2 regions of the Erysipelatoclostridium sp. An15 genome follow, and region 2 is predicted to be linked to the other one. Evidence: predicted binding sites of a transcription regulator. Region 2 holds the regulator's gene; the other holds the start of a gene.
What was found. Region 2 encodes Rex, which represses fermentation and respiration genes when NADH is low (regulators of the CRP and FNR family bind a similar motif). Its sites were predicted from a motif close to GTGAANNNNTTCAC; they were not measured.
Positions count from the first base shown of each region.

Region 1: adhE (bifunctional acetaldehyde-CoA/alcohol dehydrogenase) is a predicted target of Rex. The motif match lies at 2,742-2,755, and genes of this name have one in related genera.

Region 1 covers NZ_NFLA01000017.1:21,824-29,305, forward strand. The annotation lists gene adhE (bifunctional acetaldehyde-CoA/alcohol dehydrogenase) at 22-2,655, opposite strand; gene B5E92_RS07055 (glycerophosphodiester phosphodiesterase) at 2,833-3,519, opposite strand; gene B5E92_RS07060 (Cof-type HAD-IIB family hydrolase) at 3,538-4,329, opposite strand; gene B5E92_RS07065 (superoxide dismutase family protein) at 4,395-4,868, opposite strand; gene B5E92_RS15960 (C40 family peptidase) at 4,942-6,372, opposite strand; gene nusG (transcription termination/antitermination protein NusG) at 6,747-7,304, opposite strand; gene secE (preprotein translocase subunit SecE) at 7,306-7,482, opposite strand, start outside.
Region 2 covers NZ_NFLA01000062.1:1,321-11,363, reverse strand. The annotation lists gene B5E92_RS13625 (hypothetical protein) at 1-152, shown strand, start outside; gene B5E92_RS13620 (spore maturation protein B) at 145-654, shown strand; gene B5E92_RS15715 (hypothetical protein) at 677-841, opposite strand; gene B5E92_RS13615 (alpha-amylase) at 934-2,376, opposite strand; gene B5E92_RS13610 (D-2-hydroxyacid dehydrogenase) at 2,394-3,776, opposite strand; gene B5E92_RS13605 (metallophosphoesterase) at 3,786-5,249, opposite strand; gene asnS (asparagine--tRNA ligase) at 5,311-6,696, opposite strand; gene B5E92_RS13595 (redox-sensing transcriptional repressor Rex) at 6,749-7,378, opposite strand; gene tsaD (tRNA (adenosine(37)-N6)-threonylcarbamoyltransferase complex transferase subunit TsaD) at 7,371-8,405, opposite strand; gene rimI (ribosomal protein S18-alanine N-acetyltransferase) at 8,396-8,851, opposite strand; gene tsaB (tRNA (adenosine(37)-N6)-threonylcarbamoyltransferase complex dimerization subunit type 1 TsaB) at 8,845-9,447, opposite strand; gene tsaE (tRNA (adenosine(37)-N6)-threonylcarbamoyltransferase complex ATPase subunit type 1 TsaE) at 9,444-9,893, opposite strand; gene B5E92_RS13570 (DUF402 domain-containing protein) at 9,903-10,043, opposite strand, start outside.

The sequences.
Region 1 (7,482 bases), on a different contig from region 2:
AAAAATACTATTTTTTAATAATTATTTTTTTGCATATTTGTTTTCATAATCCCAAGATACTCTTAAGATTTCTTCCATATCTTTAACCATAGGCATTCTAGGGTTTGCAGGAGTACATTGATCTTCATAAGCATTCATTGCAATTCTATGAATAGCTTCGTCCCAATCTTTCTTATCAATTCCTTGAGATTTGAAGTTAGAAGCTAAATGAACTTTTGCCATTAATTCTTCTACAGCATTAGCAAACATTTCAACCCCTTCAGCAGGTGTCTTTGGTTTTAAACCAATTAATTGAGCTAATTCCATATATTTAACGTCTGCTTTATAGTTTTCAATTTTTGGCCAAATGTTTAATTTAGTAGGAATAGAACCATTATATCTAATTACATGCGGTAATAAGATACCATTAGTACGACCATGAGGCACATGGAATTCTCCACCAATCTTATGAGCTAATGAGTGGTTCATACCTAAGAACGCATTAGCAAATGCCATACCTGCAATTGTTGCAGCATTGTGCATTTTTTCTCTTGCAAGAGGTGTACCTTTATTTACAGATTCTTCTAAGTAATCAAATACTAATTTAACTGCTTGTTTAGCCCATCCATCAGTAAAGTCTGATGCTAAGATAGAAACATAAGCTTCCATTGCATGAGTTAATACGTCAATACCAGTATCTGCAGCGATTGAAGCAGGTAAACTCATAACGAATTCAGGGTCTACGATAGCTACAGTTGGTGTTAAAGCGTAGTCAGTTAATGGATATTTTTTATTTGCTCTCTTATCAGTAATAACGGCAAATGGAGTAACTTCTGAACCAGTTCCTGAAGTTGTTGGGATACAGATTAATTTAGCTTTTTTACCTAATTCAGGGAATTTGAAAGCACGTTTTCTGATATCCATGAATTTTTGTTTGATATCATCGAAGCATACTTCTGGATGTTCATACATTAACCACATAACTTTTGCAGCATCCATTGGAGATCCACCACCGATAGCAATAATTGTATCAGGTTCGAATTTTCTCATTAATTCAACTCCAGCTTCAACTGTGTCAAGACTTGGATCAGGTTCAACATCGAAGAATAATTCGATATCAACTTTATTTCTTCTTCTTCTGATTACATCTTCAATTTTTTCTACATAACCAAGATTATACATACCTCTGTCTGTAATAATCATGGCTTTTTCCATTTCTTTCATGTCTCTTAAATATTTAATCGAATTTTTTTCGAAATAAATTTTTGGAGGAAGTTTAACCCATTGCATATTGTTATTACGTCTCCCTATTCTCTTAATATTGATTAAGTTAACAGCACTTACGTTGTTAGATACAGAGTTATGTCCATAAGAACCGCAACCTAATGTTAATGATGGAATGAATGCATTATAAACTGAACCGATTCCACCGAATGTAGATGGTGCATTTTCAATGATACGGATAGCTTTACATGCATGTCCAAAACGTTTAGAAATTTCATGATCTTCTGTATGAATTGCAGCAGAGTGTCCTAAACCGTTGAATTCAACCATTGCTGCTGATTTAGCAATACCATCATCAGTATTTTCAGCTTTTAATACAGCTAATACAGGAGATAATTTTTCTCTTGTTAATGGTTCATTTGGTCCTACTTCGCTACATTCAGCTAAAAGGATTTGAGTGTCTGCAGGAACTTTGATTCCAGCTTGTTCAGCGATCCAAGTTGCTGGTTTACCTACAACTGCAGGTAAGACACCTTTGTTTTTATCTGGGAACATATAGTTTTCTAATTTTGCTTTTTCTTCAGCATTTACCCAGTATACTTTAAAACGACTAATTTCTTTTTTGAATTCTTCATAGATTTCTTTATCAACAATAGCAGCTTGTTCAGAAGCACAAATCATACCATTGTCGAATGATTTTGATAATACGATATCATTTACTGCTCTTGGTAAAATACAAGTTTTTTCTACATATGCAGGAACGTTACCAGCACCTACACCTAATGCAGGTTTACCACAAGAGTAAGCTGCAGCAACCATTGCATTACCACCAGTTGCTAAGATAGTAGCAACACCAGGATGTTTCATTAATGCTGTAGTTGCATACATTGATTTAGTTTCCAACCATTGGATACAATCTTCTGGAGCACCAGCTGCTACTGCTGCATCACGCATAATTACTGCTGCCATAATTGAACATGCAGTTGCACTTGGATGGAATGAGAAAATGATTGGATTTCTTGTTTTTAAACAGATTAATGATTTAAAAATTGTAGTTGATGTTGGGTTAGTTGTTGGAACGATACCACAAACAACACCTACAGGTTCAGCAATTTCAGTAATTCCTAAAAGTGGATCTTCGTTAATAATACCAACCGTTTTTAAATGACGTAAGTTGTTAGTTACGTATTCGCAAGCGAATAAGTTTTTAACGGCTTTATCTTCAAATACCCCACGTCCAGTTTCATTTACTGCGGCTTCTGCTAAAGTACCGTGAGCATCAAGACCTGCTACCGAACATTTAGCTACGATGTAGTCTACTTGTTCTTGAGTAAAGTCTTCAAATTTTGATAAAGCTACTTGAGCTTTTGAAACCAGTTGATCGACATAAGCATCGATTTCTTCATTTGTCATTTCTGCTGGTTTGTTGTTAACAGCTTTCTTTTCTGCCATTATTTCTTCCTCCGATTCATTGTGAAATATTTAATTTGTTTCCACCGTTAGTGTACCTTAATTTATCAAAAAACACAAGCAATATTGTGCATTTTTTCACAATAAAATCACCTTCACCCTATGGAAACGTTTACAATATTATACCACACAAAAAAACTAGGGTAAATACTTTTTACCCTAGATATCTTTATTAGTAATAATAGTTTTTACACCCGCTTCAAGCAGAAAATCTTTAATTTCTTCATCGTTGACAGTCCATGTATTAACATCTAAATGATGTTTCAAATAATCCTTAATTTCTTGTTCGTTTAAAAACACATATTTACTATGACAATGAAAATGATGCCTTAAAACAAGTTCCTTATTTTTTTGATAATCATCTTCAAATAAATACCCTAAATATAAATCAGGATCAATTGACCGTAGTTTCAATAAACTATCTAGATGAAAAGATGAAAACATCACTTGTTTTAACATTCCTTTTTCCTTAACTAAATCATATGTCATTTGTTCAATGTTAGGATATTGAATCTTATCAGTTTTAATTTCCAAATTCAAAATAACATCTTTACCATAACAATAATCCAGTAATTCAGCTAATAATGGTATTTTAGCCTCAACATTTTTAAAGCGATAATTAAAATTAAACTTACATAATTCTTGATAAGTATAATCTTTAACATACCCTCTACCATTAGATGTTCGATTAATTGTTTCATCATGGATTAGAACCAGTTGATTATCTTTAGTTAATTGAACGTCTGTTTCTACACCATCAAAATTACCATTTATTGCCGCTTTAAAAGCCATCATTGTATTTTCAGGATATTTATCACTATATCCCCGGTGTCCTAATTTTATCATTTCATTTCTCCTGTAAAGCTAAATCAATCTAAATTCTTTTAAAGCTTTTACAATTCCATCATTTTCAATTCGATCAGTTTCAAAGTCAGCAACAGCCTTAGCTTCTGGGACCGCATTCCCCATTGCTACCCCCATAGCTACAGTTTCTAACATCTCAATATCATTACGACCATCACCAAAGGCAATTGTATCTGCCATATCACGTCCTAATCGCTCAACTAATTTTTCTATTCCGACTGCTTTAGAAACTCCTTTTAATGTTAAATCAAATGAATAATCGCTTTGATGACGTTGGACATCAAAATAAGGGCTTAATTTTTCAACAAGAATCGGAATATCTTTTTTATCATTAACAACAATCATTCCAATATAAGTTTCAATTTTTTCGGGATCAAAATCATCAATAATCGTTTTATCTTTCATCCCCCAATTATTCGCAAATTCAAGATGTCTTGAATCATTACGGTCACGAACATAAATATAATCACTACTTTCAAAATAATAATTAAAATTATGCTGATTTGAAAGTTCCATCGTTGCTTTAATAGCTTCACTAGAAACAATAGCTTTATAAATTGGTTGGTTTTTATATTCAACATAACCACCATTACATGTTACATAACCGCTAAAAGGATAATCCATTACCCCATCAGTAATAAAACACTTACAACGTCCAGTCGCTAAAAAAACATCATGACCGTTTTCTTTAAGTTTATCCAAAGCAATTCTAGTATTATCAGTAATTGCATAAATATCCTGATTACATTCTATCAAAGTTCCATCAATATCAAAAAACAATAACTTACCCATCTTTTTACCTCCGCTACTTTATTGTAACATAATCAAAGTAAGTTTCTACTTAAGAAATGTAAATATTACTGATATAATTCTCTAATAGCACCACAGGCAATAATTGCTCCAGCATTTCCTGAAGGCTGGCTAGTAAAATCATCAACTCCAGCATGAATAACGATTGTATGACCAACAATATCTTCAGGGGTAAATTTATCAATATAAACTGCCATCCAAGCTAAACCATCATTTGAAAATAGCGGTGGTAAATCACCTGTATGATAAGGGTGAGGGCAACTATTTGTACTGTAATGTCCACCAGTATCAGCAAATGGTTCATCAGCACTACCCGAACAATTACCACCTTCATGAATATGCATAGCATGTATTCCTAGTCCACAACCAGTTACTGGCAAACCAAATGCTTCTACTACAATAATGGTACCTTGTCCAAATTCATAAGCTAGCATCGACCCATTTACTATCGCTCCTCTAATAATCGCATAAGCTTTAGGGGTTTGTTGACATAAAGCTCTAATAATATCAAATGTATCCATCTTATACCTCCCCTATATTCTTATGACGATATATAAAAAAAGAAAGGACGTTTGTCCTTTCTTAATTACATTTTTATAAATATCTTCTTGCACAAACATAGTTACGGTTTAAACTAGAAACCTTAACAACATCACCAGTATGTGGTGCATGTACCATTTGCCCACCACCAATATAAATACCTACATGGGTAATATTGCTTGTACTTGATCCAAAGAATACTAAATCACCTGGCTGTAAGTTAGCACGATCAACAGGAGTTCCCCCTCTTGATTGTCCTTGAGCTGTTCTTGCAATTGAGATACCGTGTTGACGATATACCCAAGAAGTAAATCCTGAACAGTCAAAGGCGTTAGGTCCACTTGCACCATATACATATGGTGTACCTAATTTAGTATATGCAGTTTCTACAATCTTAGATCCTGGAGTATAAACTTTAACACTTAAAGTTGCTGTAGATTGATTTCCAGAACTATCACTTACTGAATAAGTAACAGTTTTATTTCCAGTAGAACTTGTATCAATTCCACTAACAGCAACATTCGCTGTTACATCACCATCTTTATTGTCAATTGCTGATACTAAATATTGACGTGGATCAAAAGCAGAATCTTTGACAACTTCTACTGCAGTTGTAGATAAGTTGATTTGTGGCCCACCGATATCTTTTACAGTAAAGTTTAAAGTAGTAACCACTTTATTTTCCGCTTCATCTTGAGTAGTAACTTCAATAGTTTGCACTTCATTTTCTTTAGTTGTATCAACAGTTCCAGAAACTGTATTAGTTACAACTCCTAAATCATCTGTAGCTGTTAAATAGTTTTCCAATTTAAATTCGCTACCATAATCAATAACAACATCGTTTCCTTGAGATAAAGTAACAACAGGTGCTGTTAAATCTGAAACAGCAAATTCAAAAGTCTTTTCTCTAACATTACCAGCAGAATCAGTTACTTTTAAAGTAATATCTTGAATTCCAGCTTTACTAGCATCCAAGGCTTTATCTGATTCAATAAAAGGTGAAACATCACCGTCAACGTTATCAATAGCGCTGACATAACTTGTTATATCGCTACTTCCATTAATTGGAACTTGAACAACATAACCTTTTTTTGCTCCGGCAATTTTAAATTCTGGAGCTTCATCATCAACAACTTCAACACTAACCGTTTTTGTAGTTACATTTGAAAAACTGTCAGTAGCCGAAACTGTCATACTATAAGTACCTAATTGATCAACATCTACACTGTTAACATTCCCTTCAACCACTAAATCTTGGCGTGAATCTTGATTATCAGTGATATCAATTACGTCTAAATCCAATTTTTCACCATATGGAACTTCAATACGATTAGAAACAATTACTGGTGCTTCTTTATCGATTGCAGCATAACCCACTAACATAAATACTGATACCCCTAAAATTGGGATAAACATTGCGCGTCTTTTGATAATGTTTTCATTAATAAAATCAATTAATTGTTCTTTATTACGTTTTTCTTTCATTAATTCACTTCCTATCTTGAACGTCCTTTGCATAATAACATATTTTGATACAAAATGCAAATTTTATCGATATAATCAAAGAAATTTCAATTATTAAAGAACTTGTTTAATATATAAAACAATAATTTTCTTATTAAACCCCCTATTTTACTACGTTTTTTTACTCTTTATAAAAATTACAAAACCTTAAATTTTATTAAATTTATTTTTTCATATTTTGAAAAAAATATTTTATATTTCCTATATCTTTAATAATTGCCATTTTGTAGTCATTTATACTTCTAATAAAAAAAGGCACAAAAAAAGGACTTAAACATATATTTTGTCTAAATCCTTTTTCAAAATTACACCATTTAACCCAAAAAAAGCGAATATTAAATATCCGCTTTTTCTAACTGAACTAAATCGATTTCGATTGGTGTTAAATTTCCTAAAAAATCTATTAAAACTTTAGCTGATTCTTTTTCAGTATCAATTGATTCAACTTTTCCACTCTTACCAGCAAATGGACCAGAAATTACATTAACTTCATCACCTGGTTCATAATTTACTGATACTTCTGAAGTACTAATACCCATTTTCTTTAAAATTGGTTCTAATTCACTTTTTGGAAGTGGGAATGGTTTAGCTCCACCACCAGAAGACCCAATAAATCCAGTTACTCCTGAAGTATTTCTTACAACATACCACGCTTCATCTGTCATGATCATTTCAACTAAGACATAACCAGGAAACATGTTTTTAGTTTTATTAATTTTTTTACCATCTTTAATTTCAGTTTCAACATGTTCAGGAATAACAATTTGAAATAACACATCTTGTAATCCCATTGATTCAACACGCTTTTCTAGATTTTCTTTTACTTTATTTTCATGACCTGAGTATGTATTAACAACATACCAGCGTCTTCCTTCATCATTCATTCCTGTCATTTTAATTCATCCCCAATGCTTTTAATATAAAGGCAATGATTGCATCACCAGCAAAAAAGTATAACCCTAAAACAAAACAAAATGCTAATACAGTAGCTGAATTTTGGGCCAATTCTTTTTTCGATAACCAGCTAATTTTTTTAATTTCACTTCTAATTCCTTTTAGAGTAAACCAATC
Region 2 (10,043 bases):
GTTTTTCATTAATACCATCCACAATGATGACATTAAGGCAAAGCTATGGTAGTCAAAACGTACTTGGCTTTTTTATCTATAGTCTTGCAATCGGTTTTATTATAACTATTATTGGTATTGTTGTAAGTAAAGTGATTGAACATTATGGATAGTTTGGTTTTAATTATTATTGCAGTTGCTTTAATTGAAGCTGCAATAAAAAAAGTAGATATTTTTAAAGAGTTTTTAGATGGTGTTAAAGAGGGCAGTAAATTATTAATAACATTATTTCCTACTATGATGGCATTTACTTTATGGGTCGTCTGTTTTCAAAATTGTGGTTTAACAACTATTTTAGAATCAATATTTCATAATATAATTAAGACTATTAATATTCCAGTTGATGTTTTTATGATGATGATCATTCGTCCTTTTTCGGCAAATGGATCACTGGCAATTTTAAACGATTTATTTGTAAACTATGGCGTCGATCATCCCTATAGTATTCTTGGTTCAATAATTCAAACTGGCAGCGACACTACTTTTTATGTAGTAACATTATATTTTGGTAGCATCAAAATAAAAAATAGTCGCTATGCTTTAAAATTAGGCCTCTGGTTAGATTTCATTGCCTGTTTACTAGCTGTTATTTGTTATTTAGTTTTTATAACTTAAAAATTCCTCTTATGAGGAATTTTTAAGCATAATTAGCTTTATTAACACTTACATATTTCCAGTAAGATCGATGTTTTCCTTTACAAGCGATTACTGGATAATTCGAATAACCAAATTCTCGAGCAATCGTTCCTTTAGGAACTTTATTAGCATGTGTTAGTTTTCCATTTAAAACTGCATATTTCATATTTAGTTCCTCCTTTATTTACAACTATATTATAAATAAAAGTTTGTTTTTTATTAAACAGAAAACATCTATTAAACACCGATAAAAAGGTTTTAAATTTTTTTTGTCCAAACAGATACTGAACCACCATTAACTAAAAATATACCAAAACCATCTTTATCAATAATTACTTCTTCCAATACATTGTTTAAACAATCAACAAATGTTTCATTTGCATGTTTTTTTCCAACATACATTTTCTTTTGACCACCTGGCCCATCATTTACAATAACTGCAAATCCACTATTTAAATGTTGACTATCACCTTCATAACTCCAGCCAACAATATTATTATCATCAAAATAGTTATGTTCTTTACCATACATAAGTTCTTTTCGGACTTTTATCATTTTATCTATTACATCTTTAAACGAATCAACGTTATATTCTGGTATTCCGTAATAATCACCATAAAATACACAAGGATAGCCATATTGTCGTAATAAAATCAAGGCATAAGCAATTGGTTTAAACCAGTTAGCAACTGAACTTTGTAATGACTGTCCTGGTTGACTATCGTGGTTTTCAACAAAAGTAACTGCATAATCAGGTGCTTTTTTAACTAAAGTATCTTCAAAAATAGATCCCATATCAAAAGTTCCATTACTACTGGAAATATAATGAAATTTAAAATGCAAAGTAACATCAAATAATGACATGCAATAATTAGATACTTCTAAATAATGTAATAATTTATTAACATCACCATGCCAATATTCACCAACAGCAAACAAATCACGATTACTATAGTTACGAAGCTCTTTTAACCATCTTGTAAAAAAAGTAAAATCGATATGTTTGACAGCATCTAAACGAAAACCATCAACATTTGTAAAATCAAGATACCATTTACCAAATCGAATTAACTCATCAACAACAGTCTGATTATTAAAATCAACATCAGCTCCCATTAGATAATCATAATTACCATTTTCATTATCTACTAACTGATCCCAACTATCACCATCGAATTCATAAATAGCATGGCGCTTTTTTCTTTCGTCATAATCGACACCATCAAAACAGCTTTCATTCCAAATGAAATTAGAATATTTACCATTTCTGCCTTTAAAATCAAATCGAGTCCAGGCTTCAATCTGTTCTTTATCAGAAATCACTTCATTACGATCAAACATATCATTTTCAACGGCTGTTACTAATTCTGTTCCATCAGCACCCATCCGATGATTTAAGACCATATCACCATAAACTTCAATTTGATAACGATGGAGTTGAGCTATAGCTTCTAAATATTCATCTTTAGTTCCATATTTAGTTCTAATAGTTCCCTTTTGATCAAATTCACCTAAATCATATAAATCATAAACACCATAGCCGACATCATTAATACCACCTTGTCCTTTATAAGCAGGTGGCAACCAAAGAGCATCAAATCCTGCAGCTTTTAAATTTTTCGCCTCTGCTTTAAGTCTTTGCCAGTGTTTACCATCATTAGGTAAATACCATTGGAAATATTGCATCATTACTTTTTGCATATTTTTAACCTCAAAAATTAATTACATCTATTTCTAAAACTACCTTTTTTAAAACTTTCAATATTTAAGCATACTTCTTCAATAACTCGATTACGTGTTTCCACAGGTGCCCAAGCAATATGAGGAGTCATTAACAGTCTAGTTGGATCTTGAATTTCTAAAAGTTTGCTATCAGCTTTAATTGGCTCGTTTTCAAATACATCTAAACCAGCTCCAGCAATTAAATGATTTTTCAAAGCATCAACTAATGCTGTTTCCTTAACAATCTTTCCTCTTCCAACGTTAATTAAATAAGCACTATTTTTCATTTTCGCAAATGCTTCTTCATCAAACAAATATTCAGTTTGTTTATTTAAAGGAGCATGAATTGTAATTATATCACTAGTTTTCAATAAAGTATCAAAATCAACTCGTTTAAACTGCGCCTGATTATTACGACCACTAGTAGAATAATATTGTACTTGACAACCAAAAGCTTCAGCAAGATTAGCTACTTTACGACCAATATCACCCATACCAACAATTCCCCATACTTTATTATCTAATTCATGAAAACTATGTCCTAAATGAGTAAACATTGAACTAGAAGCATAATTACCAGAAGCAATATAATTATGATAATAGTGATTTTTATTATACAAATCTAGCAATAAAGCAAAAGTATGCTGCGCAACTGCATTAGTTGAATATCCTTTTACATTACATACAGCGATATTAGCTAACTTACAATATTCTAAATCAATATTGTTTACACCTGTTGCCGTTACACAAATTAATTTTAATTTAGTAGCATTTTTTAATTGCTCAGGGCCTAATATATGTTTATTAGTAATTACAATACTAGCATCTTCAATTCGCTTGCTTACTTCATCTACTTCAGTTTGTTCATAAATAATCGCATTACCATATTGATTTAAACAACTACAATCAATATCACTTCCTAAAGTTTCACGATCTAAAAAAACAATTTTAAAATCACCTTTTGACATCATTATAATTTCCTCATACTCTTTACCTTGCAACATTTTTCCTAAAATATATGGCATTTTTAAATCATATTTTTCAATCACACGACAATTACCACTCATGATGCCATTTTCAATTTTAAATTCCAATTCATGATTTAGTAATAAAATCGCTAAAAAACGGCTTGTCATCTCCTCATATTCACTAATTTTTTCGGTCACCTTTTTTACAAAATCATTATCTTTTTGAATACAAGCATTAACACATTTTTGAAAATCTGTTTCTTTTTTTAATTCCTCTTGAAAAATCTCATTAGTAAGTAATGGTAAAACTATATTATAAACATTCATTGGTACCGAACCATAACCTTTTGTAAAACAATATAATAAAGCCCCACCAGTTTTTTCATCATTTATTTTATCAATCAAATCCATCTTTTACTCCTAAAATAAATTAATAATAATTCTTTGACGATCTTGTAACGTAATATCATCATAAATAATAAAACAATATTTAAAACGTTTATAACGATGATCATATTTTAAAATATTATAACTTAAATAACGACTCTTAAATTCCTTAGCTCCACTACCACAAGCCGAACCAGCAGCAATGACATACATTCCTTCTTGGAACGTAAAAAAAGGCAAATGCTTATGACCATGTAAAACATATTGAATATTATGTTTTCTTAACCATTTTACTAACTCTCTACTATCAACTAAAGCTTTAGTACTATCAATTATTTTCCCAACAAAAAGCTTTTCACGCCATCTTTGCTTCAAAAAATCATCGCGTGTAATTGGAAATAAATGATGATGCAACATAGCAATAAGAGTATATTTATTAATATCTTCAATAGCTGCTAACTCTTCATCAATAGCATCAAGCTGTTTTTGACCAACTTTTCCTCTAGCTAAATTTCCTTCACCAGTAGAATCAATTTTAATTAAAATTATTTTTTCATCTTCAAATACTTTAATTTTTTCACTAAGTAAAAAAGCAATTACTTTACTTTTTTGACGTTTAAATATATTTAAACCATGAACAATAACATCATGATTACCTAAAATAAAAGATACATCAGATTTATATTTATTTTTTAACATTTTCATAAAATCATCTACTTCATACATGTTTTTACGATTAGGTGAATTCATTAAATCACCTGTAATTAAAAACTTAAGCTGATAGTATGATTTTAACATTGGTACTGTTTCATCTAAACTTTTTTCCAAAGCAATACGTCCTAAGTTTTTCTTTTTACTTCCTAAATGCAAATCACTTAATTGGACAAAAAAACTATCATAAGGACTTAAATAGCGAATTGAAAAAATTGTATCATGCTCAATTTTAAACATGATTTCTTCAATATCTTTAGAAGTATACACTGGTGTAAAAACACACTGATCACCCTTGAAAATTAAAAAACCAGGCCAGCGATCAATTTGATAAAGAGCAGTAACAAAATGCTTAAATGGTCCATAAAATGACAAATCATCTTTATTTAATAAACGATGACAATTAATTAAACTTACTCTTTCACTGCTTAAATCATCAACAATTTGCAAAGAAGTTAAATAAGTATTAATTGGTTCACTATAATCAAAACTTGCTAAAACTACTATTTGATATTTATCTCGCTGTTGTAACACATAGTCTTTTATTTGTTGATATTGTTCAGGGGTAAAACGTTCTGTTATCTGGTCAATTGATCTTGCCTTAGTAAAATCAATAAACATATCAAAATTAATTTCTTCAATGGCATCTAATATAATATTTCTTTCTTGCATCCATTTTCTTAATTGGCACAATCCACGATAACCATCTAATAACCGATTAAAATATGTAGGACTACTATCAAAAATCAAGTTTAAATAGGCGTTGATTAAATCATATTCATTCACTTTATCGCCTCCTTATCTTATATTATAGAAAAAAGCCTATAATTTTAATAGGCTTTTTTTTCTAAAATTTCAAATTTCTTGGCGTTCTAGGGAATGGTTCGACATCACGAATGTTTTGCATTCCTGTTAAATACATTAAGAAGCGATCGAACCCAAGTCCAAATCCAGCATGTTTACATCCACCATAACGACGTAAATCCATATACCATTGTAAACCTTCTTTATTCATACCTTTTTCATCCATGATTTTTTCTAATACATCATAGCGTTCTTCACGTTGGCTACCACCTACTAATTCACCAATTCCAGGTACTAATAAATCACATGCAGCTACTGTTTTATTATCATCATTTAAACGCATATAGAAAGCTTTAATTTCTTTAGGATAATCTGTTAAAAATACTGGTCCTTTAACAACTTGTTCGCAAATATAGCGTTCATGTTCACTATTTAAATCCATACCCCAATAAACTTTATTTTTAAATTTAACATCAGCTTTTTCTAGAATTTCAATTGCTTGAGTATATGTCATTCGTTTGAAATCACTATTTCTTACTTTAGTAATACGATTAATACAATCTTTATCAATCATATTAGCAAAAAATTCCATTTCAGCTGGTGCATTATCTAATACATAATCGATACAGTATTTTACCATATCTTCGATTAAATCCATATTGTCTTCTAAATCCGCAAAAGCTATTTCTGGTTCAATCATCCAGAATTCACTTGCATGACGTGATGTATTAGAGTTTTCTGCTCTAAATGCTGGTCCAAATGTGTAAACATCTCTAAAAGCTAAAGCAAATGCTTCAACATGTAATTGACCAGTAACTGTTAAGAAAGCTTCTTTACCAAAGAAATCATCTTCAAAATTAGTATCATCAATAGTTGTTGCTCTAAACATTTCTCCAGCACCTTCACCATCATTACTTGTAATTATTGGTGTATGAACATAAACAAATCCTTGTGATTGGAAAAATTCATGAATAGCCATTGATAAAACACTACGTAATCTAAAGATAGCATAAAAACTATTAGCACGTGGTCTTAAATGTGGAATTTCTCTCATATATTCAAATGTATGACGTTTCTTTTGTAAAGGATAATCATTATCACATGTTCCTTCTACTTCCACTTGAGTAGCTTCTACTTCAAAAGGTTGTTTTCCTTCTGGTGTTAATTTTAATTTACCAACTACTCTAATTGCACTTCCTGTTGCAATTTTTTCAACTTCTTCATAATTATCAACACGATCTTGAGTATATACGATTTGTAAGTTTTTAAAATACGTACCATCGTTTAAAGCAATAAAACCAAGTTTACCATTGTTACGATTTGTACGAACCCATCCTTCAAGTTCAACATATTCATAGCCTTCTAAATCCATAACTTGATTGCTTAAAAACATTTCATACAATTCTCTTATTGTAATAAATTCAAACATATTAATCCTCCTATTTGTATCATTATAATTTAATTTATTGATTTATCAAGTACTACTTGCGATGAGAATCCATTTTAATCACTAATTCCTGGATTGCTACAACTACATCAACCTGCTGTACCTCAACTCCCTGATCAACTGTAAAATGCGTATGAGTAAAATCAACAATTCCTTTGATTCCTAATTTCATTAATCGATCAACAGTTGATTGAACATTTTCCGAAATAGCTAAGATTGCAATTTTACAACCTTCTGGAAAAGTCTTTTCTAAATCATCGATATTATATATTTTAACACCAAAGCGTTCTCCCTCTTTATTTTTATCTTGATCATAACCACAAACAATTTTTCCTACCGTATATTGCCAGCGATTATATTTTAAAATAGCACTTCCTAAATTACCAACGCCGATAATAATAATAGATTCATCTAAACCTAAACCTAACACTTCACTTAATCCATCAATAAGATGTTTAACATCGTAACCTTTGCCCCGTTGACCAAAATTACAAGTTTTAGATAAATAAGTAAAATCTCTACGAATAGTAGTATCTTGAATTCCAGTCAAACTTGATAGCTCACTAGATAAACAGTTTTCTTTGCCTTCGTGTTGCATCTTTCTTAGCGCTTTTAAATAAATTGGATATCGTGACATCGTTGCATTTGAAATCTTTTTATCCATTATGCTTTACCTCACTAACTGACTCTTGCTGCAAGTCAATATTAGGTTTAATTCCTAGTGATAAATCACTAAATATTTGTAAATCATACATTTCTTTAGCGGCTAATGCAATCATCATAGCATTGTCAGTACAACAGCTCATCGGTGGTAATAACAACTCAACATTATCCAATTTACTTACTGCTTCATTCATAGCATTACGAAGCCCGCGATTAGCACTAACACCACCAGCCATCATGACTTGTTTTACATTATAAGCTTTAGCTGCTTTTATTGTTTTATTAACTAGTGATGTAATTACTACATTTTGAAAAGATGCTGCTAAATCATTTTTATTTATTTCTTCATGGCGTAAATAAGCTTTATGATTCAAATTAATAACAGCTGATTTTAACCCACTAAAACTAAAATTATAACTATCATCATCTAATGGTACTGGTAAATCATACGTATTATTTCCTAAAGAAGCCATTTTATCCAAAACTGGTCCACCTGGATATGGTAAATTTAAAACGCGTCCTACTTTATCATAAGCTTCTCCAACGGCATCATCTAAAGTTTCCCCAATTACTTCAAATTCAAATGGTGCTTTTAATAATACTAGTTCACTATGACCACCACTAACTACTAAACATAAACTTGGATATTCGATATCCTGGTTATAATTATTAGCATAAATATGTCCGGCAATATGATGAACACCAATTAAAGGTTTATGATAAGCCATTGCAATAGTCTTAGCTGCTTGAAGACCAATATGCAATGAACCAACTAATCCTGGTCCTTTAGTTACTGCAATAGCATCAATTTCTTCAATAGAAACGTTAGCTTTTTTTAATGTCTCTTTTAAAACAAGTGATACACATTCAACATGTTTACGACTGGCAATTTCTGGAACAACCCCGCCATAAAGAGCATGGACATCAATTTGTGAGGCAATTACACTCGCTAAAAAATCACGTTTGTCTTTTAGTACGGCCATTGCCATTTCATCACAACTAGACTCTATTGCTAGAATTAATGACATGATTTCTCCTCCATTTCTCTAATCATTAAATAGGCATCTTCATGAGTATCTTGATAATAATCTTTTCTAACAGCTACGATTTTAAAACCACAACTCTGGTATAAATTAATTGCTCGCTGATTTGATACTCGTACCTCTAAATTAATATTATCATACCCTAAATAACTACTGATTTCGATACATTTATTCATTAACACCTTAGAATATCCATGTCCTTGATGTTTTTTAGCAACACCTAATGTAGTTATTTGAGTTTGATCTCCTAAATTCCACATTCCAATATAACCAACAATTTCTTTTTCTATTTCTAAAACTAAAATTGTTGAAAATGTATTTTTTGTAATTTCATAAACAAGATCCTCTTTACTCCAGGGTGAAGTAAATAGTTCATGTTCCATGGCAACTACTGCATCGATATCTTCTAATTCCATTTTTCGAATTAACATATTTTTTTAGCCTCAACATCCTTTAAATATTGGGGAACTAAATTATCAACATCCTGACAATAATCAACACTTAAACTAGCTTGATAAATGTTTTGCCACAAATCCACCTCATGTTCAGGACATTCTACAAGCTGGCAATCACCTACTACTTCATAATCAGGATACTGCTTCTTTAAAGCTGGAAAATCTTCAATTAACATTATTTGATCATCTATTACAGCATGATTATCATTATATACCCCGACAAAAATTTTTTTACTTCGAGCATCAATAACACTAATTGCCTTATGATTTCCGGCATAACTATGCAATGAAGAAACAGCTTTAATTTTAACTTTAGAAATAGCTGCTAATGTTTTAGCAATTGTTAAAGCAACCCTTTGACCTGTATATGATCCTGGTCCGATTGTAATAACTAATTCATCAACATCCAATAATTCCCATTGTTGTTTTTTTAATATTTCTTCCAAACGAACCAAAGCATCTTCAGACTGGCGTCTATTTCCTGCTTCTTGATATTTTTGCAATGCTTTACCATCTTGATAAAGTCCAATTACTAAATATGTATTTGATGTATCCATCACTACTGTTTTCATCCCAACGCCTCCAATAACTGTACATACTCTTTACCAATTGCTTTTAAAACGAATTTACGTGCGTTTTCATCAATTTTATTAATTTGAATTTCTAGCCGTTTTTCAGGTAATATATCACTAATAAATTCAGGCCATTCAACTACACAAACATCATCACTGTCAAAAATTTCTTCAAAACCTAAATCATTATCCTGCCCTTCTAAACGATAAGCATCAAAATGTGATAACTGTAATCTTCCTCGATATTGTTTTAAAATTGTAAAAGTTGGACTGTTAATAACTCTTTTTATTTGTAATCCCTGACCAATCCCTTTAGTAAAAGTAGTCTTACCAGCACCTAAATCACCATCTAAAGTAATTAACATTCCTGGCTGTAATAATTCGCCTAATTTTTTTCCTAATGATAATGTAGCTTCTAGATTTTCAACAAATATTGTTTTTTCCATTTTATTCTCCTATCCTTGCGTCAAATCTTCATAGACATGGTACCAATGCTTAGTGAAATCTTCACTAAATGGCCCTTCTTTTTTAATCGCTAAATCGATTAATATTTGCAATTGTTTTTTTAATATTTGATCTAATTCTTTAGAATAATT